DNA from 2 places in the Pseudoalteromonas sp. bablab_jr010 genome. Region 2 is predicted to be linked to the other one. Evidence: predicted binding sites of a transcription regulator. Region 2 holds the regulator's gene; the other holds the start of a gene.
What was found. Region 2 encodes ArgR, which controls arginine synthesis, uptake and breakdown. Its sites were predicted from a motif close to ANTGAATANNTATTCANT; they were not measured.

Region 1: a site for ArgR is predicted at 3,943-3,960, ahead of JIG37_RS18645 (OadG family transporter subunit). Genes of this name have one in related genera too.

Annotation. Positions count from the first base shown of each region.
Region 1 covers NZ_JACDWV010000191.1:4,535-19,991, forward strand. The annotation lists gene JIG37_RS18630 (peptidoglycan DD-metalloendopeptidase family protein) at 1-311, shown strand, start outside; gene JIG37_RS18635 (sodium ion-translocating decarboxylase subunit beta) at 726-1,856, opposite strand; gene oadA (sodium-extruding oxaloacetate decarboxylase subunit alpha) at 1,867-3,639, opposite strand; gene JIG37_RS18645 (OadG family transporter subunit) at 3,655-3,903, opposite strand; gene JIG37_RS18650 (DUF1328 family protein) at 4,438-4,611, shown strand; gene JIG37_RS18655 (hypothetical protein) at 4,664-4,855, shown strand; gene JIG37_RS18660 (hypothetical protein) at 5,165-6,088, opposite strand; gene JIG37_RS18665 (YcxB family protein) at 6,213-6,680, shown strand; gene csrA (carbon storage regulator CsrA) at 6,707-6,898, opposite strand; gene JIG37_RS18675 (aspartate kinase) at 6,992-8,209, opposite strand; gene alaS (alanine--tRNA ligase) at 8,216-10,816, opposite strand; gene JIG37_RS18685 (regulatory protein RecX) at 10,834-11,286, opposite strand; gene JIG37_RS18690 (BPSS1780 family membrane protein) at 11,286-12,080, opposite strand; gene ribA (GTP cyclohydrolase II) at 12,159-12,785, opposite strand; gene JIG37_RS18700 (energy transducer TonB) at 13,242-14,315, shown strand; gene JIG37_RS18705 (low molecular weight protein-tyrosine-phosphatase) at 14,341-14,790, opposite strand; gene JIG37_RS18710 (hypothetical protein) at 14,830-15,351, opposite strand; gene JIG37_RS18715 (DUF3087 domain-containing protein) at 15,417-15,457, opposite strand, start outside.
Region 2 covers NZ_JACDWV010000134.1:84,112-99,568, forward strand. The annotation lists gene JIG37_RS12280 (zinc-dependent metalloprotease) at 1-334, opposite strand, end outside; gene JIG37_RS12285 (class 1 fructose-bisphosphatase) at 495-1,463, shown strand; gene JIG37_RS12290 (DUF3718 domain-containing protein) at 1,610-1,987, opposite strand; gene folA (type 3 dihydrofolate reductase) at 2,067-2,558, opposite strand; gene cgtA (Obg family GTPase CgtA) at 2,626-3,780, opposite strand; gene rpmA (50S ribosomal protein L27) at 3,935-4,192, opposite strand; gene rplU (50S ribosomal protein L21) at 4,209-4,520, opposite strand; gene ispB (octaprenyl diphosphate synthase) at 4,931-5,902, shown strand; gene mdh (malate dehydrogenase) at 5,992-6,927, opposite strand; gene argR (transcriptional regulator ArgR) at 7,153-7,620, shown strand; gene JIG37_RS12330 (Dyp-type peroxidase) at 7,617-8,516, opposite strand; gene JIG37_RS12335 (ABC transporter ATP-binding protein) at 8,578-9,621, opposite strand; gene JIG37_RS12340 (iron ABC transporter permease) at 9,618-11,252, opposite strand; gene JIG37_RS12345 (Fe(3+) ABC transporter substrate-binding protein) at 11,330-12,334, opposite strand; gene JIG37_RS12350 (DTW domain-containing protein) at 13,125-13,769, opposite strand; gene rluA (bifunctional tRNA pseudouridine(32) synthase/23S rRNA pseudouridine(746) synthase RluA) at 14,267-14,920, shown strand; gene JIG37_RS12360 (DUF3530 family protein) at 15,001-15,457, shown strand, end outside.

The DNA of each region.
Region 1 (15,457 bases), on a different contig from region 2:
ATGTATTTATTAGCCATGGCACACAGTATGTAACTAAGTACTTACACTTAGACAAAAAGATGGTTAGAACTGGTCAGAAAGTGAAGCAAGGCCAGAAGATTGGTACCGTTGGCGCAACAGGTCGTGTAACAGGCCCTCACTTACACTATGAATTCTTAGTTAACGGTGTACACCGTAACCCTAAAACGGTCAAACTACCTAAATCAGAGCCTTTACCGCGCGATGAGTTAGCTAAGTTTAAACCAATTGCTGATAACTTCTTGGCGCAATTACAGCGTAACCGTGAGTTACAATTGGCGCTAAATAAGTAGTTAAGTAAACATAAAAAAGCCGCTTCAATTGAAGCGGCTTTTTTGTGCCAAATAAACCCGGCTAAAACTATTATAGACTTTACTAAAATGAGTACTGATAGCACTGCGGTTTAATACAACTATTACCTTAAAAGAACATAGATAAGTTGAATAATCAGCGAAATCATCACCAGTGGCCAAATGTACTTTGCATACTTTGTCGCGCCATCAAGCCCCATTCTAGACTGATACTTTTCAAGTAGCGGTATTAGAATAACCAAGGCAACAAAAAGGCATAATAAGATAATAAAAACATTCATGGCGGCTTCCTTACACAACTATCATTTAACTACAATTTCTTTAGGGTGGCCCTAGTCTATAGGCAAAAAAAAGCGCAGTAAAATTACTGCGCCAGTCGGTTGGAAGTAAATCGACTTAGCCAACAATCGCTAACAGAATACCTGCTGCAACGGCACTTCCTAATACCCCTGCTACGTTTGGTCCCATGGCATGCATTAACAAGAAGTTATGCGGGTTGCTCTCAAGGCCGACCTTATTAACCACCCGTGCTGCCATTGGTACCGCTGACACACCTGCTGCGCCTACTAATGGGTTGATTGGCGATTTAGAGATCTTATTCAGACCTTTTGCCATAAACACGCCTGACGCTGTACCAATTGCAAAGGCCAATGCACCTAACACCAAAATACCGATTGTTTCTACGGTTAAGAACTTATCTGCCGCAAGCTTTGAGCCTACCGCTAAGCCTAAGAAAATGGTGGTAATGTTGATGATTTCGTTTTGTGCACTATTGCTTAAACGATCAACCACGCCCGATTCACGCATCAAGTTACCTAGGCAGAACATGCCCACAAGCGGCGTTGCTGCTGGTAAAAACAAGATGGTTAAACTAAGCACCATTAACGGAAAAACAATTTTCTCTTTCTTCGATACTGTACGAAGTTGCGGCATTTGAATTTCACGCTCTGCTTGCGTTGTTAATGCACGCATAATTGGCGGCTGAATAATTGGCACAAGTGCCATATATGAATAAGCCGCTACTGCTATTGCACCAAGTAAATCAGGTGCCAGCTTAGATGCTAAGAAAATAGCTGTTGGACCATCTGCTCCACCAATAATGGCAATGGCCGATGCATCTTGAAGTGTAAACTCAAAACCAGGAATAAAGTTAAGTAGAATTGCACCAAATAAAGTAGCAAAAATACCAAACTGTGCAGCCGCGCCTAACAGCAACATACGCGGATTTGCTATCAAGGCACTAAAGTCTGTAAGCGCCCCCACGCCCATAAAGATCAAAAGTGGGAACACCCCAGAATCAATCCCGATATCGTACACGTAATAAAGCAAACCACCCGGTTCAGATAACCCGGCTACAGGAATATTAGTTAAAATAGCCCCAAAGCCGATAGGTAATAACAATAATGGCTCAAATTTACGGGCGATTGCGAGATATAATAACCCGCAACCTACCGCAATCATTATTAATGCAGGAAAGGTAAAGTTAGCAATACCTGTCGCATGCCAGAGGTTTAAAACACCATCCATCCTCTGTCTCCTATGCTAGCGCGATTAGCGCATCGCCAGTGGCAACAGAGTCGCCCTCTGCTACTAATACTTCAGCTATTGTACCTGAGTGTGCGGCGCGAACTTCTGTTTCCATTTTCATTGCTTCCATTATGATAACCACATCACCTTCATTTACTGTTTGGCCAGCTTTTACTTTCACTTTGAAAATATTGCCTGCTAACGGCGCGTTTAAGGTTTCGCTAACAGACGCTGAGGCAGATTGAGGAATTAACTCACTGTCTTTTAGAGTTACTTCTTTTAGTTCACCACCTTGCGCTACGACCACATCGTAAACTTTACCGTCAACTTTAACGCTGTATTGCTCTGCTTTTGCAGGACTTGAAGCGGCTGGTTTGCTTTCTGACTTAGCAACTTCACCCGTTGGAATTGCTTCAAACGCATCAGGGTTGTTACGGTTTTTAATAAACTTAAGGCCAATTTGAGGGAATAATGCGTAAGTAAGCACATCATCAATCACGTCATCAGCAAGCTCTAAACCTTGCTCTTTAGCTTCACTTAATAACTCTGCTTCAAGCTTCTCAAGTTCAGGCTCAAGCTTATCAGCAGGACGGCAAGTGATTGCTTCAGCGCCATCTAGTACACGTTCTTGCAGCTCTTTATTCATTGGCGCTGGTGTTGCACCATACTCGCCTTTAAGCACACCCGCAGTTTCTTTAGTGATGGTTTTATATCGCTCGCCAGTCAAAACATTAAGTACCGCTTGAGTACCAACAATTTGCGAGGTTGGTGTAACGAGTGGAATGTAACCTAAGTCTTCGCGAACACGCGGGATCTCGAGTAATACTTGATCAAGTTTGTCAGCAGCACCTTGCTCTTTAAGCTGATTTTCCATATTAGTTAACATGCCGCCCGGCACTTGCGCTAATAAGATACGTCCATCAACGCCTTTAAGGCTGCCTTCAAATGCAGCATATTTCTTGCGTACGTCACGGAAGTAAGCAGCAATTTCTTCTAATTGGTTTAAATCAAGGCCTGTGTCTCGCTCAGTGCCTTCTACAATTGAAACGATGGTTTCTGTGGCGCTATGACCATAGGTCATACTCATTGACGAAATAGCCGTATCAAGCATATCGATACCTGCATCGATCGCTTTTTGGTAAGTTGCAGTGCTTAAACCTGTGGTCGCGTGGCATTGCATCGCAATAGGAATAGACACAGTTTCTTTTAAACCTTTGATCAACTGTTCACAATCATAAGGCTTTAATAAACCTGCCATATCTTTGATACAAATTGAATGACAACCAAGATCTTCTAGTTGTTTTGCAAGCTCAAGCCACATATCAAGCGTATGGACTGGGCTTACTGTGTACGAAATAGTACCTTGGGCATGAGCACCTACTTTAACAGCAGCTTTAATGGCAGTTTCAAGGTTACGCACATCGTTCATCGCATCGAAAATACGGAAAACATCAACACCGTTTTTGTGGGCACGCTCAACAAACTTTTCGACTACATCATCAGCATAATGACGGTAACCTAGAAGATTCTGTCCGCGTAGTAGCATTTGTTGCTTAGTGTTTGGCATTGCCGCTTTTAGCTCGCGAATACGTTGCCAAGGATCTTCACCTAAATAACGGATACACGAGTCAAACGTCGCACCACCCCATGATTCAATTGACCAATAACCCGCATTATCGAGTTTTTCTGTCATGGGTAGCATGTCGTCTAAGCGCATACGCGTTGCCAAAAGAGACTGGTGTGCGTCGCGCAATACTAGTTCGGTTAGTTTTAATTTAGCCATGTTTAAGCTGCCCCGTTATTTTTGTTTATTTCGAAATTGAGCAATTGCAGCGCTGATTGCTGCAATATGTGCCTGTGGCACACCCTGTTGAGGTTGAACTTTTGCTGTACGCGTAGGTTCTGCAGTTGCAGGATCATCAAATCGACCCACCAGCTTTGACATTAAAGTGACTGCTGAAATCAAAATAGTCAGAAAAACAAACACGCCTACCATGCCTGTCACCATCAAACTGGCCGCAGTGGTGAGTAATCCACCTATATCCATACGACTCCCCTCGCTTACTTAAAATAAAAAGTTATTTTTGTTAAATAATTATGCACCAATAATAACAAACAAAATTCATTTGTATAGCACCATTGTAAATTGGTAAAACCAATTAAATTTAAAATAACATGACGTACATATAATTAACACCCCACTATTTATGCATTTAAAGCCCCGCTATAGATGATATAAATAATCAATATAGCCAGTCGTTATATGCTGAACTATTAATTAATAGCAACAAAATGGCTAAAAACCACACACAACAAGGTGTTAGAGGTAGCCAACCCAAATAATGTTAAATTGGTCTTACCATTTATTAGTGCATTATCTCTTTTTCTCATGCATCTCAATATGAAAAAATATCACTATGAATAAGTTACATGCTTACTCGTAAAAGTTACCAAATGATGAACCCTCTAAAGAACAACAAAAACACACAACCCATTGAAATATATAAAATAAAAGTTCTGGCACAGAACTCGCTTCAGTTACATCGAACTTAAGAAAATTTAAATAGCCAAGGAGACCACTATGTTACGCTGGACAATTACTTTTCTAGTTATCGCGTTAATCGCAGCAGTGTTAGGTTTTGGCGGTATCGCAGGAGCCGCTGCAGGCATCGCTAAGATTATCTTTTTTATATTTTTAGTATTACTTGTTATTTCGCTGGTATCAGGAGCACTTAGAGGCAACGTCCCTAAGTAGTTAAAAGCAGATAACCACTTACTTTATTTTTAAATTTACAAGGAATTTCATTATGAAAAATTCAACTTTAAAAGCCGCAACTATCGCCCTATTTTCAGGTCTTTTCATCATGGGTTGTGAAGACAACTCTGCTGAAGACGCAGGTGAGCGTATTGACGAAGCAATTACTGATACACAAAATGCAGTTGAAGATGCATGTGAAGAAGTAAAAGAAGGTGTTAACGCAGAAGAAACTAACTGCTAATAGCACACCATACTTAAGAAAAGCGGCCAAGTGCCGCTTTTTTGTTTTTTAAATGATGCATGAGATCTGAGATAATCGTAGGAATGATTTTAACCGTGAACTTTTGGCTATAGCGTGAGTTTTTCGGCGTTAAAACGCCTCCTACAAGTCTTAACTTGGGTTTAAAGTCTGATGACTTTATAAACCACCGCGCGAAATAAATTTCACGCCTACGTGAGCCTCAAACTCGCTAACTTGTTGGGTTTTAATCTGATAGCTGACGGCTGAAAGCTGATGGCTCTGACTGCGTCTCCGTTCTACCCAACGTTATCACTCACATACCTTAGTGAGGGGCACATTTGTCGTTACACTCGCTATATGCCATTGGCCGTCGATAAAACTTACTTTTGCGACATCGCTTACAGCAAAATCTCCGGGGACATTTAAACGCGTTAAGTTACTCGCTAACGGCTGCTGACAATATGGGCCGGTATCACCATGCATTACAAGCACAGGCTTCTTAGTGTGCTTTGCAAAGTCGCTGATGGCATCTCGGTATAGTTTAAATGCATCACATTTAGAGCGCTGCGATTCACTACAGGCGGGTTTACTGCTTGGGTGGTAAATATCAGCCTGAAAGCCAAACACATAGGCCTTAGCATCTTGTTGAACAAGTGCTTGTTTTAACCAAATTAAGTTGTACTTATCACGTTTGTCAGCGGCATCAAGTGCTGCGTTTTTGTCACTTTTTAAAATTTGCGAGCGGCCATTAAAAGTGCCCGGTATATGCAAAGTACGAAACTCAATACCATCAAACTGCCAACGGGCATTCTCTAGCATTTCAGCTTGTGTGGCATAACCCTGTAGTTGCTGTGCTTTTTGTGTATAAGCCTCGTCGAACATTAAGCCTTTAACAAAGCTTAGCCGCTCAAGCTCATCAAAACGTACCGATAGCTTTTCTCGGTCACAATCGGTCCATTCATTATCACCGGGGGTGTAAATAAAAGGCTGTGGGGTCAATGACGTCAATAACGCTTTATTTGTTTGCAAAAGCTTGTTCGTGCAAGCAAGTGCTCCCGATTTCATATCACCAAGATGTATTAAAAAGCCATGCGGTGTTGCTTCGATTGCCTTGGTAATTTTTCCGCCTTTGGCGAGATTAATTTCATCAATCGGGGTGTATGGCATATCGCCCATAACTAAAAAAGTATTTGTGGTCATTGCAAGTGCTAATGACATTGAACTAACAAACATACAACTTACGCCTTTAAAATACACATACCTTAAGCTCTCACAATGACAACTAAATGAAAACCAACTACGGCAGATTTTTTCTATCAATGTTAAACTGCTGTCAGCAAATTAAGTGAGCCCACGAATGACATTAAGTACAACTTACACATTAGATAAACCGTATTATTACGAATGCTTTGATGAGTCTTTGCCTTATTCATCTCAAGCCAAGCCTAAATACCCGCTGTTGATACTGTTAATAACCTTAGGCTTATTGGCGTTTTATCAATTAGAGAATCATTACCTTGGTAGCTTTATGATTATGCTTGCCGTCGTTGAGTGCTTATCGTTTTATTACAAGCGCCCATGGTGGGTCGCAAGACAAATGATGAGCCGTGCATCAGGCAGCGAAGTGACTATCGTATTTGATGATGAAGGCGTTAAGGCCGAAAACCCGCATAAAAGCTACCAATTAAGCTGGCAACAGATTAGTGAGATTATTGAAACTGAGCGAGGTTATATTTTAAAGGCACAGCGCGGTATGCAGTATATTTCTAAACAAGCGCTAAATGATGAAATGACGGCCGAACTAAATAAAAGAGCCACTCAGTGAGTGGCTCTTAAAATATCTGTCGCTGATTAAACGTTGCCCGGATTTGGGTTAGATTTCTCTGCTTGAATTCGCATGTAGATTTCTTCACGATGTACTGATACATCTTTCGGTGCGTTTACACCAATGCGAACTTGATTTCCTTTAACACCAAGAACAGTAACTGTTACTTCGTCACCGATCATTAGGGTTTCACCTACTCTACGAGTTAGTATTAGCATTCTCTTGCTCCCATGTTCCAAAAAATTAAAAGATTCCGCGTCAAAAACATTCTAATGAAATCTAGACTTAAAAGTAAGTAAAAACTCTAGATCTTATTCATTTTCGGTTAAAAAAACTTTGTGTAGCGCACGTACAGCCAGTTCTAAATACTTTTCGTCAATTAAAACTGATATCTTTATTTCTGATGTCGATACAAGCATCACTTTGATGTTTTCATCGGCAAGGGCATTAAAAAATAAACTTGCCACACCAGAGTGAGATTTCATCCCTACACCTACTGCAGACACCTTGGCAACATTGCTGACCCCTTTAATAGATTCTGCGCTGATACCATCTTGGTTACTGGTCAAAATTTCAAGGGCTTGCTCAAAATCATTCGTGTGCACAGTAAAAGCATAGTCTATTTTTTCAAAGTTATGATTAACTTGATTAATCATATCTATTTCGATGCCAAATTCTGCAAAAAGTTTCAAAATTTTTGCAAGGTTTTCCGTTCCTTGGTGTACGCCATTGACGTAAATCAAGCTTTCGTCACGATTAAAGGCGATACCCGACACAATGTTTGCTTGCACATCCGGCTCCTCAAAACTGATCAAGGTCCCTTGATCCGGGTTAAAACTCGATAACACTCTGAGCGGTATATTGTATTTTCCTGCCGCTTCGACACTACGAATATGCAGTACCTTAGCCCCAAGACTAGCCATTTCGAGCATTTCTTCGAAGGTGACATGGCTCATACGTCGCGCATTAGGCTCAATACGTGGGTCGGTGGTGTATACCCCATCAACATCGGTGTAAATTTGACATTCATCGGCATTGATAGCGCCTGCAATCTCAACCGCAGAGGTATCAGTACCACCGCGACCAAGCGTGGTGATATTGCCTTCAATATCGCGGCCCTGAAAGCCCGCTATTATAGCAATCCGGTTATGTTCAAGTTCATGCTTTAGACGAGTCGCCGCAATCTCTTCAATCCGCGCTTTACCAAACATGTTATCGGTGCGAATGTTGACCTGATCAGCAAGTAAGCTTACCGCTGAGTGACCACGTTTAATAATAGCCATAGCGAGTAAAGAGACCGACACTTGCTCACCGGTGGTTAGCAATACATCAAGCTCACGAGCACTGGGTCGAGAATCGATTTGTTTAGCGAGTTCAATTAGACGGTTAGTTTCTCCCGACATCGCCGAGAGCACCACCACAACTTGATGGCCTTGTTGTTTGGTTTTTACAACAAGGTCGGCGACGGCCTCAATTCGCTCTATTGAGCCAACTGAGGTGCCACCGAATTTTTGGACGATAAGTGCCACTAGTGATTAAGAACGCTCAGTTAACCAAGCCGTTACACTTTCTAAGGCTGCAGCTAGGTTCTCTGGCTGAGTACCACCTGCTTGCGCCATATCAGGACGACCACCGCCCTTACCGCCTACTTGTGCAGCCATGTGATTTACAAGTTCACCGGCTTTCACTTTACCTGTTAAGTCTTTAGTTACACCGGCAATTAGGCTTACTTTGTCGCCATTAGCAACACCAAGGGCAATAACACCTGAGCCAATCTTCGTTTTCAGGTCATCAACCATGCCACGTAGTGCTTTAGACTCAGTACCTGCAACATCAGCAACCAGTAGTTTAATACCGTTCACTTCAACAACAGAGTCAAGTAACGATGCACCAGCCGCACTTGCTAGCTTGTCGTTAAGCTGTGCAATTTGCTTCTCAAGGCCTTTTGATTTCTCAAGTAATGCAGTTACTTTTTCAAGTACTGTGCTGCTATCACCTTTTACTAGTGCTGCAACATCGTTTAACTGTTGTTCTTGCTCACTTACATAAGCAACCGCTTCAGCACCTGTTACCGCTTCAATACGGCGGATACCGGCTGCGATACCGCTTTCTGATACGATTTTAAATAAACCGATATCACCTGCACGCTTAACGTGAGTACCACCACATAGCTCGATTGAGTAATCACCAATGGTTACTACGCGAACTTCATCGTCGTATTTTTCACCGAATAATGCCATCGCACCTTTTGCTTTTGCATCTTCGATAGCCATTAGCTCAGTTTCAAGCGCAAAGTTACGACGGATTTCATCGTTTACTGCGCGCTCGATTTGACGTAATTCGTCTTTTGTTACCGCTTCAAAGTGAGAGAAGTCAAAACGTAAACGTTCAGGGTCAACTAGTGAGCCTTTTTGACTTACGTGCTCACCTAAAATTTGGCGTAATGTTTCATGCAAGATATGCGTTGCAGTGTGGTTTTTCTTGATGCTATCGCGACGTGCTGCATCAATTGTTGCCTCTGCTTTATCGTTTGTACCAATACGACCTTGTACACGACCATGGTGTGCAAATGCATTACCAAGTTTCGTGGTGTTAGTCACTACAAACTCACCACCAGCGACTTTTAAAACACCCGTGTCACCAACCTGACCACCTGATTCAGCGTAGAACGGTGTACGGTCTAAGATTGCGATACCTTCTTGACCATCTTCAAGTACAGAAACCGATTGACCTTCAGAGAAAAGTTCAACCACAGTACCTGTGTAATGTTCTGCATCGTAACCTTTAAAGTCTGTGTGTTTTTCAGACTTAAGTTGTTGGTTGTAATCAGCACCAAACTTACCCGCTTGCTGTGCTTGCTTACGCTGAACAGCCATACACTCTTGGAAGCCATGCTCATCAATCGTCATGAAACGCTCACGCGCAACGTCTGCCGTTAAGTCTGCTGGGAAACCATAAGTATCGTAAAGTTTGAATACTAAGTCACCTGGGATCACATCACCTTCGATGTCAGTTAGGCTTTCTTCTAAAATAGCCAGACCACGCTCAAGTGTTTTACCAAACTGCTCTTCTTCAATACGCAGTACTTTTTCAATAATTTCTTGTTGCTTAGCAAGCTCTGGGTACGCTTGACCCATTTGCTCAATTAGCGCAGCAACTAGCTTATAGAAGAAAGCACCTTTTGCGCCTAGCTTGTTACCGTGACGAACAGCACGACGAATGATACGACGTAATACATAACCACGGCCTTCGTTTGACGGCATAACGCCGTCAGACACTAAAAACGCACACGAACGAATGTGGTCAGCCACAACGCGTAACGATTTATCATCTAAATCTTGTGCGTTTGTTACTTTGGCCGCAGCTGCAATAAGAGCTTGGAATAAATCGATTTCGTAGTTTGAGTGCACGCCTTGTAAAATTGCAGAAATACGCTCAAGACCCATACCTGTATCAACAGACTGCTTAGGAAGCGGCTCCATTGTACCGTCGGCATGGCGGTTATACTGCATAAATACTAGGTTCCAGATCTCGATGAAACGGTCACCGTCTTCTTCAGGTGAACCTGGAGGACCACCCCAAATTTCTTCACCGTGATCGTAAAAGATTTCAGAACATGGACCACAAGGACCTGTATCACCCATTGACCAGAAGTTATCGCTAGTTGCAATGCGAATAATACGGTCTTCACTTAGACCCACTTCTTTATGCCAAATGTTGAAGGCTTCTTCATCATCGTGATAAATAGTAACAAGGAGCTTTTCTTGCGGTAGTTTTACAACGTCAGTTAAAAACTCCCAAGCAAATTTGATTGCGTCTTGCTTGAAGTAATCGCCAAAGCTGAAGTTACCTAGCATTTCAAAGAATGTATGGTGGCGTGCAGTGTAGCCTACGTTTTCAAGGTCGTTATGTTTACCACCTGCGCGTACACAACGTTGAGAGCTGGTTGCACGTGAATAAGGGCGGCTTTCCGCACCTAAAAATACATCTTTAAATTGCACCATACCGGCGTTATTGAATAATAACGTGGCATCGTTACCCGGGATCAGCGAGCTTGAAGGAACAATTTGGTGTTGTTTAGAGGCAAAAAAGCCTAAGAACTGTTGCCTGATCTGTGCGGTAGTCATATGCTGCATGTGAAAATCTCACCCGTTTATTGCTGTGCTTGCATTGCAAAATCAATTTGTTCGTAATTAAAGCCTCGATACATCAAGTAGCGTACACGTTTCGCTCTTTCTTTCTGGTCGAGTTCTTTACCTGAATTTGAAAACTTCTTTAAATATGCGTCCTTTGCGAGTTCGAACCAATCGACTTCGAACTCCTCGAGCGTCTTATCTAATAGTGCTCGGTCTATCCCTTTTGCCATTGCTTCGCTCTGAATGCGTTTTACACCATGATACTTAGCTAAATGGCGGCGTACAAACCCTTCGCAATAGCGCTGTTCGTTAATAAAGTTGTGTGATTCACACCAATCTAACAAGCGCTCTGTAAACTCAGGTGTCGCCTCTTTTTGCTGTAACTTTCGCGTTAAATCCCGACGCGAATAATCTTGTCGGGACAATAACCAAAGTACGTAATTCTTTAACTTTTGTTCTTTATCATCCATTACGCGTCAAAGCGTCCTGATTGTGACTGTGCTTCAGGTGCTTTTGTTTGGTCATCACCTTTTGGCACAACTGGCATAAAAATGGCCTGAAAAGACACGAAGAAGCTAATGTAACAAATTGGCATTAAAACCAATAGTGGAATAAACGATAAAGGAATACAGATCACCATTAAAACAGCGCAAATTAGGCCATAAACACCAAGTGGCGCCATATTATGGTAAAACACCATGAATGAGGTTTTTAAAACCTGAAACATATTGCTTTGCTTTTGAAAATAAACCAAAGGCACTGCATAGGCAAAAGCAGTTAAATACACACAGATCGCCAATAGAAATACCGCAACTTGCCCCATTGAAATGGTTGCTAATAAGTCTGCTATATGTGATTGGTTTTGTGGGTCGAAAGTTTGACTCGAAATAACTGCGTAGGCATCTGCAAAAATGAAATTAGATAGTAAGGCTAATAAAATACCTGCCGCCATCTGATACACGGCAACGCGCACTAAACCTATACGGTTTCCTTTATTACTAAATGGCTTAAAAATATCTGCTTGGCTGATAGTCCCGCCTTGCTGCTTTGTTAGCACTGCTTGATAAAAACCTGCCATCAAAAATGGCGTCACAAATGCACCAACAACTTGCAGTAAAGGTAGCAGCAATGCCAAAAAGCTAATTATCACGATTAGCAGATGCATTAAAATAAAAGTCAAAGGTTGCAGCTTAAAGATTTCCCACCCAGCTTTAAACCATTTAACGCCCGCATCAGCTTTAAAAATACGTACTTCGATCGACATAGTTTCTCATTCAATAACGACAAAACGCACCGAGTATAACTGGGTGCGCCGCTTGTTTATAGTCACCTGTTGTGAAATTTACTCAGGCTTTTTAATTTTTTTAATATCAAGCATGTGCGAGCCATGTTTGATTTTCGTTTCAAGGTAAGCTCGGTTACCTACCACACCCGCTTTAATGTGCGCATGAGTGCCAACCACTGAATCAACTTCAATACCCGCATCACGCAGTGCTTTGAGCTTATTTGGGTTGTTAGTCATTAACTTAACATGCTTTTGATTCAATGCTTCGAGCATTAATACCGCGTCTGAAAAATCACGTAAATCATCAGCAAAACCCAAATGGTTATTTGCTTCGTACGTATTCATACCTTGCGACTGTAATACGTAAGCATCAATCTTATTGTATAAGCCAATACCACGGCCTTCTTGGCGTAAATACAGTAAAATACCACCCTGCTGGTGCATCATCTCGATACACTCATTTAATTGCTCACCACAATCACAACGTGAAGAGTGAAATACATCGCCCGTTAAACACTCTGAATGCATTCGAATTAAAGGAACATCTTGCTCTGTGTCTGCTTGATTAAACACTAAAGCAACATGTTCTTGGCCATCATTTAAGCCACTAAAAGATACGATTTCTGCAGGGATATCACTGTTTTTGCCAACATTCAGCTGGACTCTTGCTCTTACTTGCGCCACGACAAATCCAAATTAAAAAATAAATGCGATACTGCAAATGTTATTACAACAGCTTGAGGTTGTAAGGATGCAACATACGACGAGTGATAACTAATATTGAGGCAGTTACCAGCAATTCAAGTATTATACACTCAAACCACCCCAAGATACGAGCTTTGCGCCTCGCTTTAGTGGCGCTCATCAAACACATGAAAACTCGCCGTCATACAGCTACCTAATTGAATTGTAATGCGTTTTAAAAAATCACATTCAAAATATTCGAAAAAATAGATTAGTTTAATCTCGATAAACAGTCAGACCTTGTTCAAATTGTTAATAAAAACATACTATGTATCTTAATATTCAACAGTGACACAGCGAGTGTAACTTGCTACCTTGCACCTAATGATGATAATGATTATCATCAACTAGTATTAATTCCCTTCTCTATCTCAGGGCAAAATAATAAGGAATATTATGAAAAAGAGCTCGCTTGCCTTATGCATGGCACTTTTATTTAGCCAGCAAAGCATGGCAAATGAAACGACCACACAAGAGTTTAACGACACCTACCGCGCTTATGTCGCCGCTGTAAAAAATCAGCAAGACAGTAGTGAGCTTGCAAAAAAAGCGTTTGAACTAGGCAAAAAAGTTTATGGCGAAAGCGCCGACAACACTGCGAACCTTGCTATTAACTATGCAAACAGCCTAGATAAAAGCGAGCAAGAGCAACGCTTTGAGTTATATCGTACAGCCTACGAAATACTAGAACAAAATCACGGTAAACTCAGTGTACAAGTGTATGACTCATTAATCGGCATGGCAGAATCAACACCTTCAGCTAAGCGTGCAGATACGTATTTAGATGATGTCATTGCCATTGCTGAAAAACAAAACTCCGCCAAGCTTGTTGCAGATGCAAAAATGACCGCCGCTCGTATCCTTGCATATAAAGGCACTGGTGAGCGCTATTACACAGCAAAGAAATATCTTGAAGAAGCCGATGATTACTATCAAGAGAATTTACCCAATAACGCTGTCGATCGTATTAGCGCTGACTTTTTAGTTGCCGCATTTGCAGAAAATCAACGTAAATACAGCACCGCCATTGAGCGTTTAAATCACGTGGTAAGCGTATTTGATCAAGAGCTAGACTTTGATCATCAAACCGAATTAAACGCCCATTCAAAGCTAGTTCACCTATACGAAAAAACAGGTAAAAGCGACGAAGCAACTAAACATTGCTTAGCGATTGCGAAAATGGTGCCGTGGAAAGAAAGCCAAGAACAAGAGCCGTTATATCGCGTACATCCTAAATATCCAAAATCAAAAGTTCAACGTATGGAAGATGGCAGTGTCGTAATGGAGTTTGAAGTAACCCCGTCAGGCTTTGTAGACAACATTACTGTGGTTGGCTCTGAGGGTGGCTCTGCATTTGAAAGAGAAGCTGTTAAAGCAGTAAAACAGTGGCGTTATGCCCCTAAGTTTGAAAATGGGCAAGCTATTGCTGCGACTTCTCGGGTGCAATTAGATTTTAAAATCAACAACTAAATAACAGGGTCGCAGTGCGACCCTATCATATCTTGTTAAGTAGTTTATCTGCTGCGTTCTCAATTAAATCGAGTACTTTTTCGAAGCCTTGATCGCCACCATAGTAGGGATCAGGGATCTCGTTTTCCCCTGCGTCACCATGACTTAAAAATAGCGACAGCTTATATTGTAAGTGCTCTGGACACTGGGCTGTTAAATCAGCAAGATTTTGCTTGTCGGCTGCGAGGATTAAATCAAACTCATAAAAATCAGCTTGAGTCACAGGTCGCGAATAAATTCCTTTAAAACTATAGCCGCGCTTTTCGGCTGCTGCTTTTGAGCGAGGATCTGGTGGATTACCTTGGTGATAACCAATGGTGCCAGCAGAATCAACTTTGACATTAATACCTAATGACTTTGCTCGACTACGAAGCACCGCTTCAGCTGTGGGTGAGCGGCAAATATTGCCTAAGCAAACAATCAAAATCTTCTTCATTAAAATGAACCACCTTTATTATTTGCTTCAAAAAATTGCTTAAAACTCATAACTCAAGTTGATACCACCATCAACACGTTTATCATCATCGCTTGAGGCTTCACCGTACCCTAATTCAAACCTCAATCGCCAACCGTCTTGGTTTAAGCCACTGAAATTATAGCTGTAACTAAGCCCAATACCATTAGTGGTTTCTTCATCAAACGCTTCAGCGAGAGCACAACCAATTGCGTTGGCAAATGCTGCTGTAAGTTCATCGCTATTTTGAGATTCATCGCACTGAGTATCTACTTCTCTGTTTCCTAATGCGCCAACCAGCAAGCCGATTGCATGTTTATTATTATCACTTATAGCTTGCTCAAAACCCGCAGAAAAACCATCATCAAGGCCTATCTTATAATTGCCATACCAACGCTGACTTAAGTCAGCACTAGCAACAGATACTTCAGGTATTACAAAGTACGGATAGCCACCACCAATCGAAAAACTAATATCATTAGCGCTAGCAAAAGTGGGGCCTAGTAGCAGCAACGAGACAACTGTATGTGTTATTTTTTTCATTGTTCACAATCTTTAAAATTTTGACGCAACAAAAAATAAAGTAAAATAGGTACAAAGACAACTTTTTAGTATTGATTTAGTATCTTTTCGTCATACTTATCAACAT
Region 2 (15,457 bases):
GGTAATATGTATTGATGGCTCTTAGCATTACCTTATCGCCAAAACGCTCAAACTGTACTAAATGTGTGTCACCTAACTGACCGCGATCTAAGCCAATATCATTTGAACCAACACCGTAAGGTAGGCTTTGTTGTAGTAAAAATTGTTGCTCGAGTTTATCCACTTCAAGATACAATTTGCCGTTTTCTGTGTCGTAGTAAAATGAAAAATAGCCTGAAAAATGAGTCATTTTTTCAGTAAAATCATTTATAGACTTAATTGCTGCGTGTGCTTGAGTTATCATAGTAAGTAGCACAGCTAAGAGCAGATATCGTAGTAATGGTATTTTTTGCATAATCTTATCTTTGTTATTCGCGTTTTAAATACTGTATAGGTATTAAGCAGTATAAAGTACCGTTTATAAAAATCAGCTATTTAAGACGAAATTCAGCGCTTGCTAAGACATTCTCTCTCACACTAAAAATGTCTGGCTACAACGTTATCAGGAAAATAGAATGCGTAGACTCCCACCGGTATTGTTAGAAGATGGTTGCCCTCGTGAACTGATCTCATTGATCAGAACGGTACTTGCGGCATGTAAAGAAATTTCATTTCGTGTTGGTCAAGGCGCCCTATCTGGCGTATTAGGCTCAACCCTAGACGAAAACATTCAGGGTGAAACTCAGAAAAAACTCGATGTTCTAACTAACCAACTTTTAAAAGATATTTTATTAGAATCGGGCTACGTAAAAGCCATTGCCTCTGAAGAAGAAGACTTCACCGTTGCGGGTAATCCAGATGCCAACTACATTGTTGCATTCGACCCACTTGATGGCTCATCAAATACTGATATCAACTCACTCGTTGGTACGATTTTCTCAATTATGGCGGCGCCTGAAGGTTCAGATCCAGCTGATCCTAGTATTTTTATGCAACCGGGTAAAAACCAAGTTGCAGCGGGTTATGTATTATATGGCCCATCAACCGTGCTGGCGTTAACAACCGGCAAGGGCACACGCTTTTTCACCTTAGATAAAACGCACGGTACCTTCTTATTAACACAAGATTTTGCAAGCGTACCTGAAGAGACCAGCGAATTTGCTATCAATGCTTCAAACCAACGCCATTGGCAACCGGCGATGCAAAATTACATCAATGACTTAATTGCTGGTGACACAGGCCCACGTGGTCGTAACTTCAACATGCGCTGGATTGCTGCAATGGTGGGTGATGTGCACCGTGTATTATGTCGTGGTGGTATTTTTACTTACCCAACCGACACGAAAGATCCAAACAAACCAAACAAATTACGTTTATTATACGAAGCAAACCCAATGGCAATGTTAATCGAACAAGCTGGCGGCATAGCTTCTACAGGCACTGAGCGCATCATGGACATTCAACCTGACGCTATTCACCAACGTGTGGCGGTGATCTTAGGTTCGAAGAACGAAGTAGAAACCTGTTTAAGCTACCATAAATAACAAGCAGTAAATGCCTCAAACTGGAAGGCTTCAACTTTAGAAGCTTCCAGTTTTTAATAAACGAGAGATTCTCAACAAGTTACTTACCTTACAGGCACAAAAAAACCGCAACGAGTGCGGTTTCTTAAATTCTTTTGGCGCTTAAATTAAAGGCCTGCGCGGTCTTTAATAACAGCGATTAGTGGTGAACCACCGTGACCGTTCGACTCAGCCCAAGCAATATCAGCACCATCTTCTAAAGAGCTTTTTGATAAGTTCTTAACAATATACTCACCAGTATCTGCCGCGCCGCTTTCGATTGCATGACGAAGCATGTTATTGCCATTGCATTTCACAGCATCAAAAATGTTACGAATTTTCACACGTGAGCTTTTAAGCTTACTACGCAAACGGTTTTTATCATCAGCTGCGATATATTCACAGATAGAAACCGCTAATTGATCATCAGCTTTTGCTGGTGCTGTATACGCAACTGACGCTGATACAACAGCCGCTGCAAGTAACATATTTGGTAACTTCATCATATTTTGCCCTTATGTAATACTTTTTTCTTACCAAGATTGTGTAATATTGTACCAACTAATTAATTTTACCGCAATAATGTTACGAATTTTTGTACAGGGTTACAAAAGTATACGAGTGAGGGTTTTTGTTATCAGGCTGATGCTTTTCTTGCTCGGCAACTGTCCAATTAGCAACACTTTCGTAATCTGGGAACTGCGTATCACCTTCCACTTCAAGGTCGATAAAAGTTAAGTATAGACGATCTGCTTGAGACAGGAATTGTTCGTATATATTTCCGCCACCAATAATCATTACTTCTTCAACATCAGCAACCAATTCCAGCGCAGCCTCTGGTGAAGTAACCACCTCAATACCTTCAGCTGTGTAATCAGCATTACGCGTGATAATAATATTTTGACGACCCGGTAAAGGCCGACCTATTGATTCAAATGTTTTACGGCCCATGATCACAGGCTTTGCCATGGTTACTTTTTTAAAGTGTTGCAGATCGGCGGGTAAATGCCATGGCATTTGGTTGTCTTGGCCAATTACTCGGTTATTTGCCATCGCAGCAATCATTGAAATTTTCACACTAAACCTTAATACTTTTTTCTTATTAATAAAAAAGGAGCGCATGGCTCCTTTTCAGTTTTAAATTTTATCGTTGGTAGATAACTTCCACATCGTAGTCATCATCATCCCAGTCGTCATCCCAATCATCATCATCTTGAGAGGTCGCTTTCTGATGATAAGTATCCCACTTAAATTCAACTTCTTCTTTCTCTTCTTCAGCGAATTTCTCTTTCGGCATACTATCAAGTAGCGCCATAATGTCATGACACAATGCTTGAGTATTTTGTTTATTCGCAGCAGAAATACGGTAAACATTAACCTCTTCACCTAGCTCTTCGGCAATTTCATTACACAGGGCTTCAGCTTCATCTTCTGGTAATAGGTCAATTTTGTTAAATACTAACCAGCGCGGCTTTTCAGCAAGTTTAGGGCTGTATTGGTGTAGCTCATTAATAATCGCAAAGGCATTATCAACCGGATTTGTGCCATCAACAGGCATAACATCAATGATATGCAGTAATACACGACAACGCTCTAAGTGTTTTAAGAAGCGAATACCAAGGCCTGCGCCATCTGAAGCGCCTTCGATTAGACCTGGGATATCAGCAATTACAAATGACTTATTCGCATCTGGGCGTACTACACCAAGATTAGGAATAAGCGTCGTAAACGGGTAATCTGCCACTTTTGGTTTAGCTGCAGAAACACTACGGATAAACGTTGATTTACCAGCATTTGGTAAACCAAGTAAGCCAACATCAGCAAGTAGCATTAGCTCTAGACGTAAGCTGCGAACTTCACCAGGTGTACCTAGTGTTTTTTGACGTGGAGCGCGGTTTGTACTTGATTTAAAACGTGCATTCCCCAAGCCATGGAAACCACCTTTTGCAACAACAACCTTTTGACCATGCTTGGTCAAATCACCTAATGACTCTTCAGTGTCAACATCAATGATACGTGTACCAACAGGTACTTTAAGCGTTAAATCAGCGCCTTTTTTACCTGTCATGTTACGGCTTTGACCATTTGTGCCGCGCTCTGCTTTATGAAAACGCTCAAATTGGTAATCAATTAACGTATTTAAGTTTTCATCGGCTTGTAGATAAACGCTGCCGCCATCGCCGCCGTCGCCGCCATCAGGACCGCCATCTGGTACATATTTTTCACGTCGGAAAGATACGACACCGCTGCCGCCATCACCCGCGTCACAACGAATTTCTACTTCATCTACAAACTTCATGATTACTCACTTTAAGATTGGCTTGTTAATAACTCTATTATATACCTAAGCCCTTCTGATTGCAGGCTTAGCTTAGGTATATATTTATACGCACTATTATGTGCCTTAAAACAAAAAACCCCGCAAAGGCGGGGTTTTTCAAATATCGAGATGATTATTCAGCTACGATATTTACGTATTTACGGTTTAAAGGACCTTTCTGTTCGAATTGAACTTTACCATCTGCTTTTGCGAAGATAGTGTGGTCTTTACCGATACCTACGTTTGCGCCAGCGTGGAAACGAGTACCACGTTGACGAACAATGATGCTACCCGCTAGAACTGATTCACCACCAAAACGCTTAACACCTAGGCGTTTGCTTTCTGAATCGCGACCGTTACGAGTACTACCAGCTGCTTTTTTATGTGCCATTTCTCAGTACCTCTAATTAAGCGCTAATGCCAGTGATTTTAACTTCAGTGAACCATTGACGATGGCCCATTTGCTTACGAGAATGCTTACGACGTCTAAATTTAACAATCTTAACTTTCTCACCGCGACCGTGTGAAACAACCTCAGCTGTTACTTTACCACCGTTTACGAACGGTACACCGATCTCGATTTTCTCACCATCAGCAACTAAAAGTACTGAATCAAATTCAACTGCTGCACCAGTTTCAACGTCTAATTTCTCAAGACGAATTGTTTGACCTTCAGTCACACGGTGCTGTTTACCACCACTTTGGAAAACCGCGTACATAATTAACTCCGTCTGTGCGCCCTCAAATCGACGCAACTAAAATATTCTTCAATAGGGCGCGAAGTTTACGCTAATGTGCAAAAACTAGCAAGCCTCTTTTTCGATAAAATGAATAAAAAATAGCTGCATTGAGAGCAATTCAATATTTTCCCCTATTCTATCCTAAAAACACCACATGCCAAGCGGTTTTTACGATCTCATGACAATTAAATTACGTTAATAATAGGCACCTTTAAAATTCAAAAAGCTGATCACTTATTAATCAAGGTTATAAATTTATATTGGCAAAATTGATCTCAAATAAAAAACTTTACAGTGTTTTTTTACTGAATCATCACAAAATATCGAGCAAGCGCTTTTTTTGTTGTACAATCAGCCCCGTATACCCATAAATATTGGCTCGGAGATCAATGGATATAAAAGCTATCCAGACGTTAATCGAAAATGAAATGGATGACGTCAATCAACTTATACATGCCCAAATGCGCTCAGATGTCGCATTGGTTAACCAACTCGGTTTATACATAGTAAACAGTGGCGGTAAACGCGTTCGTCCTATGTTGGCCATTTTAGCGGCAAAAGCACTTGGTTATGAGGGCAAAGACCATATTACGCTTGCCACTATCATCGAATTTATTCATACCGCCACTTTATTGCATGACGACGTTGTCGACGAGTCACATTTGCGCCGTGGTACGCCTACAGCCAACGCAGAGTTTGGTAATGCAGCTAGCGTTTTGGTCGGTGACTTTATCTATACACGTTCATTTCAGCTTATGGTTGGCCTAGGTAAAATGCCAATCATGCAAATTTTAGCGGATGCAACCAATGTCATCGCTGAAGGTGAAGTATTACAGCTAATGAACTGTAATGACCCTGACACCACAGAACAAAGCTATATGCAGGTTATTTACAGCAAAACGGCAAAATTGTTCGAAGCTGCAACCGGCCTTGCTGCAATTATTACCGAGCAAGACGAGCAAACCCTTGAAGCATTAAACTTATATGGAATGCATCTTGGCACTGCATTCCAATTAGTGGATGATGTACTTGATTACAACGCCGATGCCGAGCAACTTGGTAAAAACATTGGCGATGATTTAGCTGAAGGTAAACCTACCCTACCGCTTATCTACGCAATGCAAAAAGGCACACCAGAGCAAGTTAAGCTAGTACGCGAAGCTATTGAGCTTGGTAATGGTATGGACCATTTAGAAAGCATTCTAGCGGCATTAGCTGACACTAAAGCCCTTGAGTTTGCAATGCAAAAAGCTGAGCAAGAAGCTGACAAAGCAATTGCTTGTATTGCGTTCTTACCAGATACACCGTACAAACAAGCCTTAGAGAGTTTGGCCCGTATCGCCGTTGCCCGCGATCACTAAACACTATTTATTCGAGCCATTAAAAAAGCCTGCATTTGCAGGCTTTTTTGTTTTCGGCGATTTAAAAAATCGCCTATCATCTGTCGGAATTAACCGTTGATGAAATCAACACCTTCTTGGATGTCTTTGTTAAGTGTAGCTAGCATGTCGTTTTTAGCTTGCTCTTCGAATGCACTTAACTCACCGTAAGAAAGGATTTCTTCAACGCCGTTTTTACCCAGACGAACTGGGTGTGCGAAGTATGCTGCGTCACCGTTTTCAACTGCAACGTATGCGTAATCAACTACTTCTTCACCTTGTAAGCCTTTAACTAAAGACATACAGAAGCGTGCTGCTGCAGCACCCATAGAAAGAGTCGCTGAACCGCCACCCGCTTTAGCGTTAACAACTTCAGTACCTGCGTTTTGGATACGTGGAGTTAATGCCGCAACTTCTTCGTCAGTGAAAGTAACACCTTCAACTTGAGATAGAAGAGGAAGGATTGTCGTACCTGAGTGACCGCCGATCACTGGAACTTTAACGTCAGTTGCGCTTAAACCTTTAAGTTCAGCAACAAATGCTTCTGAACGGATCACGTCAAGCGTTGTGATACCGAATACACGGCCTGCATCGTAAGTACCCGCTTTTTTGAATACTTCAGCAACGATTGGCACTGTGCCGTTTACTGGGTTAGTGATGATACCTACTAACGCTTTAGGACAGTTTTTAACGATGCCTTCAGCTAATGTTTTGATGATACCTGCGTTTACGTTGAAAAGGTCCGCACGGTCCATGCCTGGCTTACGTGGCATACCCGCTGGGATAAGAACGATATCACAACCAGCTAATGCTGCGTCTAAGCTGTCAGCACCAAAGCCTTCAACTTTAACGTCTGTTGGGATGTGAGAAAGATCAACCGCTACACCAGGAACAACAGGGGCAACATCGTATAACGATAATTCAGAACCTGCAGGTAAACTTGTTTTTAATAATAAAGACAATGCTTGGCCGATACCGCCAGCTGCGCCTAAAACAGCAACTTTCATTGGAATTCTCCGTAATTTGAGGTAGGAAATATTTGTGGCCCTAAAGATAATGAAATTAGCGACTAAAAACAAATTTATCCTGCTTATTTCGCGTATAATTTCGACCATAGTTGTAAACTTGGCTGTAAAGACACAGCATTTTGGACGACTTTGTAAACTAATACTGCATAAATATGCAGAGTTGTGTAGAATTACCCTACATTTTATGAATAAAGAAACGGCAACATGCAACCACAAGACAAACAAGAAGCACTGATCAAAGCGTTTAAAGCGCTATTAAAAGAAGAAAACTTCGGTTCACAAGGTGAGATTGTCGAAGCATTAAAAGAGCAAGGCTTTGATAATATTAGTCAAAGTAAAGTATCTCGCATGTTAAGCAAATTTGGTGCGGTACGTACTCGTAATGCAAAACAAGAAATGGTCTATTGTTTACCGGCTGAAATGGGTGTGCCAACAGCGAAAAGCCCACTGCGTCAGCTTGTTATTGATATTATGCATAACGAAATGATGATTATTATTCGCACCAGTCCAGGCGCAGCACAATTAATTGCTCGTTTACTTGATTCACTCGGTAAAGCAGATGGCGTACTAGGCACTATTGCAGGCGACGACACTATTTTTATCGCCCCTGCGAAGATTTCTGAAATCGATGTGACGCTTGATCGCGTACGCACTTTATTCGATACCGTTTAAAGCTGCTTTAAGAAGTTTACTGACGGGGCGAAAAACGCAGATCCCATATCGGCTTGAGTAAAATCGAGCCAATGATCATAGCAATCGCCCTGCCCCAAGCGACTCTTTAATACCTGTTCAAACGCATCCCCTTGCGCCGCACACGAAACCATTAAAATTCCCTGCTTATGCACATCACCAAATGGCATGCTTTGGTTTAGCAAAAGAGGCTGGCCATGCTCATCTTTTAATTCACTACGAACCGCATGACTGGTTTCTACAGCAGGCACAATCAAGGTGTTATCTAGACGCGTGCGCCCCATGATTTGCTCTTGCTCTGATAACGATAAATGCTGCCAGACACTCAAATCATGCACAAAGCGCTGAACATGGATATAGCTGCCTTGGTCTTCAAAGTGACCCGGTTTGTCGATAAGTGCTGTACTACGCTTTTGACGGCCATGAGGTGTATCGCCTGCATAAATAAAGCCGTTAAAATCACGTCCATCTAAAAACCGAAAATTACGAACCTGCTCCACCAGCTCAACATCCGGTGTTAATAATTTTAGGATTTGCAGAGCAAATAGATGGTTTACATCTTCACGGTCTGAGCGAATTTGTACAAACAAGTCAAATGGCTGAGCACTAATCACATGCTCACTATGAGTTACATTCGGAAAGCTTTGCAATTGGCTAGGGATAAACTCGGGCAGAATATGCGGCCAATACTGGGCGCCAAGGGCAACCACACACGATAGCATGGCTTCTGAGAACTGATCAGCAAACTCATCTTGAATGACGCTAACGCGTTTTAGTTTTTTACGTAATGACTCATCGTGGCCATCGTAAACATTAAAAAACAGGTGCAAACCATGTAAGTTTGCTTCAGCACAAATCCCAGATTGCGCTTGCGCCATAGTGAATCCTTAGCTTCTCGTTATTTGCACAAAGCCAAGGATTCAAGATTGTTATTTATTACTAATCATGAAAAAAATTGACTGTGTGCGGCATTATTTTTATTTTTACAGGTTGCTCAACAGCTAACATGCGGTCTTGCTCTGCAGCAACTTCACACTCTTGCCCTGCAATATTAATTCGATATACATAACGCGTACCGATAAAGCGCCTGTGCAAAATAGTTAAACTGTTTGCGTCACTGTGCGCAGCTTCACACAACTGAATATGGTGCGGTCTTATATACACTTGACCTTGCTGACAATCTGCATTGTTCGGTGTCAATGAGTGAACCACACCAAACGCCGTTTCGTATTCAGTTGGCGTTAATACTTTTGCCGTTAAGTATATGCCCGTACCAAGAAACTCTGCAACCACCTTTGAGTTAGGTTGGCTAAATAACTGCTCAGGAGAGCCTTGTTGGGCTATTTTTCCACCATGCATAACCGCAAGCGTGTCAGCAAATGCGAAAGCTTCTTCCTTCGAATGGGTAACAAATACCGCAGAAACCTGCTGAGCTTTAATAATTCGGCGTATATCTGCAATAAGCTCAAAACGCACTTGTGTATCAATATTCGAAAATGGCTCATCAAGTAATAATAAACTTGGTTTGTAAGCAAGTGCACGGGCTATTGCCACACGTTGCTGCTGTCCACCAGAAAGCTGATGAGGGTATCGCTGTGCACAACCATCGAGTTTAACAAGGCTAAGCATTTCATCTACACGCTCTCGCTTTTGCGCTTTGCTCATATTGCTAAGACCAAACGCAATGTTGTCGCTTACCGTTAAATGAGGAAACAGCGCATAGTCTTGGAACATCATGCCAATGTTACGTTTTTCCGGTGCAACAAACAGCCCACTATCGTTGACCACTTTTGAATCAATACTCATATAGCCTTGATCAGGCTGTAAAATCCCGGCAATTGCCTTTAAGGTGGTGGTTTTGCCGCAGCCACTTGCGCCAAGCAAACAGACGATTTCATCTTGTTCAACATTGAGGTTTAGTTCACTCAACACCTGAGTCGCATTGTACTGATAAGCTAAGTCTTTAATTATCAAATGACTCATGAGTGATTTTGCTCCATCGAACGATTAACGAAATACAAAGGGATTAACCCAACTAACACGATAAACAAGGCTGAAATTGACGCAAGCTCCAATTGCTCATCACTAACATATTGAAAAACATGGGTGGCCAGCGTTTCAAAATTAAAAGGTCTGAGTAATAGAGCTGCAGGTAACTCTTTCATGCACTCAATAAACACTAACAAACCAGCTGTTAAAATACCGCGTTTTAATAGCGGTAAATGTACTCGCCAAAGGGTTTGCATGGGCCCTTTGCCCATTGATTGGCTGGCCATATCTAACGATGGGCTAATACGTAAAAAACTGCTTTCAAGCGCGCCATGCGCAATCGCATAAAAACGTACAACATAAGCAAAAATCATCGCAAATAAAGTACCGCTTAAAAGTAACCCTGGTGATAGACCAAAAGGCTCAAGCCAATTATTTAATGCATCATCTAGCTGAGTTAATGGGAGCAATACAGCAATCGCTAATACAGTACCAGGTAAGGCATAGCCAGTACTTGCTAAACGCCCAGGGACCAAAGGGTAAGCTTGCTTCGCAATACGTTGATAAAACAATACTAATAAACTCAATAGGATAGTTGCAATGCTTACCACTACAGCCACTTTAAAGCTTTGCCAAGCGTAATTAAAGAATGCCCCATTCCATGCTTCATCTGCATAGACAATGGCATATTTAACTAATACTCCAACCGGCAGAATAAAAGCCAATACCAGCACAACGGTGCAAGCCAAGCTTGCAGCCCATGCCGCACCGCCTTTTAAGCGATACAAAGTTGCGCTGTTTACGCTTGACTGACGTTCATACACAGCTTGATTGCGACGACTAAAGCGCTCAACCATGATGGTTAAAAACAAAATCAGTAACATAATACCTGAGATTTTCGCCGCTGCGGTTAATGAGTAATAACCAAGCCATGTATCATAAACAGCGGTCGTCAGTGTGCTCACAGCAAAGTAGTTAACAGTAGCAAAATCAGCCATAGCCTCCATACTGATCAATGTAACCCCTGCCACAATCGCCCCACGACCAAGAGGCAAACTAACGCGTAAAAAACTTTGTAATGGTGATAGCCCCATTAGTTGACTAGCTTGCACTAGTTTAAAAGACTGCTCTCTGAGTGCCGTTTTAAAAATTAGGTATAAGTAAGGATAGAGTACCAAGGCAATCATAAAAATAGCCCCAGTCAATGTACGAATATCAAAAAAACAGTAATCGTCTGGTGATTGCCAACCAAACCAGTCTCTGAGTGCGATCTGTACAGGCCCTGCATAATCAAGTAAGTCGGTATACACGTAGGCGATAAGATAAGTTGGCATTGCTAAAGGCAGCATTAACGCCCATTCAAATTGCTTACGCCCAGGAAAGTCACAATATGCAGTTAACCAAGCTAACGGCAATGCAATTACACAGCTTAACAGCCCTACCCCTGCAATGAGTATGAGAGTATTACGGGTATAATCCCACAGCACGGTATCGAAAAGGTGCTGAAATACATCTGAATCTCCTTGCAGAGATTCAAATAATAAAAAGGCTAATGGCGTAACAAGCAACAGGCCAATAAGCCAGGCTATAAGCTGCCAACGCGACAGCGAAAACTTCACATGCATAAGTGGATTAATACCAGATAAAATAAAAGCTGTTAAAAAACAGCTTTTATAAAATTGTGTAACGAGGAATGTTCTCGTTATAAATCAAACTTTACTTCATCAATCAGCTTCAGTGCCACAGGGCGATATTTGCTGATCTCATCAAGAGGTAGACTGTCTTCTTTAAACTCACCCCATGATGCAACCATCTCTGATAATGCAACCCCTTGCTTTACAGGGTATTCCATATTCACTGAAGCATACATATTTTGCGCCTTATTGTCGGTCATATACTCAATCAGTTTCAAGGCATTTTCAGGGTTTTTAGCATAACGGGTCATAACAACGCCCGATACATTGATATGAGAACCACGGTTTGTTTGGTTAGGGAAGTTAATATATACCGCTTCTGCCCAAGATTTTTGCTGCTCATCTTGCATCATTTTGCCAAAATAATAGCTGTTGCCTAACGCCAGATCGCATAAACCTTCTTTTACGGCTTTGACTTGCGCTCTGTCATTACCTTGCGGTTTACGTGCTAAATTGGCTTTTACGCCCTCAAGCCATTGCTTAGTTTTTGCTTCGCCATGGTGAGCAACCATAGAAGCAACTAAACCTAAATTGTAAGGATGTTTACCAGAGCGAGTGCAGATCTTACCTTTGTATTTTGGGTCCGCTAAATCTTCGTATGTTAACTCACCAAGCGCACCAACGCGCTCTTTTGCAGAGTAAACATTACGTACACGTTTAGTAAGTGCTATCCATTGACCGTCGGAATCGCGAAAAGTACTTGGCACATTCGCATTAACTACATCACTATTAATTGATTGCGTTAAGCCTAAATCTTCTAATTGAATCAGCGCACTAAAATTTGAGGTTAATACTAAATCAGCCTTGCTATGTTTACCTTCACGCTTTACACGTTCAATCAGCCCTTTTTTGGCAAAAACCACATTGGTTTTAATACCTGTTTGCTTAGTGAAATCATCCAAAATAGGCTGAATTAAGAATGGTTGACGAAACGAGTAAATATTTACTACATCTGCAGCAAATGTAGGCGCGCTTAATAATGCGCTAAGTAATACTAAGGCTGTTTTTTTCATTTTATAGCACCTAAATAATAACAATTATCAAAATATTTTACCTAGAATTAGGGCAAAGTGCACCCGTTTAAACTTATATTTCAATCAACATAGCTGCCATTTAGGAATTTGCATGTAAGACATATCTCACCCACATGGCAGTTATTGAGTAAAAAGCACCAGCAAACACTGCATAAAAAAACCTAACTAACTGAAATTTAATGAAATATATTAAATGACAATAAAATAACCAGCAGATTAAGTAAGATTTTGACCTACTCAGCTTTGCCTATTTCTCTATAATTACTTACATCAACTAAGCAAGAAGCTTAATGAGTAGATGGATAAGGAAGCATTACTCATAATACCGCGGAATAAGGTTCATTAGGAGAATAAGGAATCAAGGACAGGCTCAGGAAGAGTAACGCAATGGAGTGACAACCTACGGACAGCATCAGGATGATGTGGAATGGCATAACAACAGGATGTTGTTATACAGGAAGTTCAAAAAGTGGAATAAAGGACAGGCCGTTAGGGCATCGCAACGGATTTGCAAATAAAGGGATAGTGTCGGGATGGCATGTAAGGGAATGGTAAAGTGATTACCAGCAAGGATGTAAAGGACTAACAAGGAAACAAGGCGGGATTGCCTTATATTACACAGAACCAATAAGTAAAGTGTAATCGCATGGATTGGCAAAGTTTAGGGAGTTGATTAGATTCAATTGCAGGATGCAAAAAATTAAGAAGATTCCGCAAGCGCGACTAGAGATAGTACGCGCTTTTCTTTTGCCTACAATTTAGTAAAGAGTTATTGCTCTGGGCGTCCCTTATTTCGCTTACCAAGCAGGTAAGCATCTCTAAACTTAATAAAATGTTGCTCAAGCTTTTGAGTTGCATCTTCTTCACCAGCAAGAGCAAGAACCATAATAGCCACCTCAGCAGTACCTAGTTGATGCTCATGCGGGGCAACACGCAATCGATAATCCGAAAGCTTTTCAGGTGTAATTGAAAGCACAGGAAAATTATCTAGATAAGGGCTTTTACGGATCATTTTCTTAGCTTCGCGCCAAGTACCATCTAAAAAGATAAACAATGGACGTTTACCTTCAACAGGGGTTACTTCGGTGATCACCCGCTCTTCGTCGTCTACATCGCTAGCAGGAAAAATAACCATTGGCTGATACTGGGGATCTGCCAATAAGCTTAATAAGGCTTCATCTGGATTTGTTCTATCCCATTTAAAGGCATGGTTATCTGGCACGATTTCAGCAATTAAACGGCCAGTATTTGACGGCTTAAAACTCTCATTATGGTACATAAGTAAACAAACCGCGGCATCACACTTTGCCTGTTCAACACCATCACAAATACAATAGTGTTCGGCTAATAAACATCGCTCACAACGCGTTAACTTTGCTCCTCGCGCTTTAAATTCACGACGAGACTCAGTCATTTGCTGAGCACGAAGCTTTAACACGGAATTTTTTGAGATAGTAGCCACTGTATTTACCAGATAATTAAACGGCGCGTATTGTAGCTAAAAATAAGGGGAATAGATATCTGCAAGCCCAAAGAGCAAGCTATTTCTAAAAAATGAAGAGAAGTAGTGTTATAAAAAATGCAACAAGGGTTAGCTTCCAAAAAACGGCTATTAAATCGCTATTTTTATTACGTAAATCATCTCTGTGGGACTTCTTCAAAAACACGACCTGTAAATCTGATAAGCCTTTACAGTGCGGACACTCTGGCTCAAGATAATTTACTTCTAAGCCACATCGTGAACAAGGCTTACTGCGAATTAAACCAAAGCGAAACATTTGTTTGTCCTTTTCTTAAAACTCCATAGCTGAATTTACTGTATCTTAACTACTTTTCTAAAACCAGCTCTGGCATTGTGTATGCGCTCATACTCCTTTAAAATAGCGCCCTTGCATATCATCGAGGCTGGCTGTGTTACTCAATTATAATCCCCCAATGACACCTTATTTAAGTATTGTTTATCAAGACGATGACTTACTTATTGTGAATAAACCAAGTGGTTTACTTACTGTGCCGGGAAAAGACCCAAAACACGCCGACTGCCTTATTGCTCGCATTAATCGCGTTTTCCCAACGGCAAAAATTGTTCACCGCCTTGATATGGCGACCTCTGGCATTATTTGTTTAGCTATGCATAAAGAAGCGCATCGTAATTTAAGCATTCAGTTTCAAGATAGAAAAACCGCGAAACGCTACATTGCTTGTGTATTTGGTAAGCTTGAGCAAGAAACTGGTTCTGTAGATTTACCACTTATTTGTGATTGGCCGAACCGCCCAAAGCAAATGGTTGATCACGACAATGGCAAACCGTCATTAACCCACTTTAAAGTGCTAGAGCATGAACAGAATGCAACTCGTGTCGAGCTGACTCCTATTACTGGGCGTTCTCACCAACTACGTGTGCACATGCTGTCATTAGGTCACCCTATTTTAGGCGATAAGTTGTATGCTCACCCCGAGGCATTCGCCATGTCTCCCCGCTTACAACTGCATGCCGAAATGCTTACCTTAGCTCACCCTGCAAGCGGTAAAACACTGATTTTTGAAGCCGCTCCTGAGTTTTAAGACAATTCGCTAAATATTTAATAAAGACTGCCGATAGTTAATTAATCACTGATTTAATTAAAGACTCAGGTAATATCGGCATGAATTTAAAACCCGCACATCGCTTAGCTTACGCAGCCTGTTTTGCGTTGATGGGCAATGTGAATGCTGCCGATTTTATTAAACCCACCCCTTGGTCAAGCTTGGTCACTAACGATATTCAACGCTTTTTACCAAGTGATGAAGTACGTACTCTGCTTGCCGGTGAAGATGAGTTCATTAGTTTATACCGTCAATCGATGGCAGCCAGTCAACGCGGAATTGTGCTCATTATTCCTGATTGGCAGCATCTACCCACTAATAATGCTGGTATTAACTTTTTGCGCAAGCAGTTAAACGAAATTGGCTATGCAACCCTTGCCATGACCATGCCTGACATTGATTGGCATCCTGCTGATATGGCAACGCCCGAGTCACCTGAAAGCTCTGAAGCTGAGTCAACAACACAAAGTAGTCAACAAGGCGATGAGCAATCAACTCCTGCTCCACCAGCCGAAA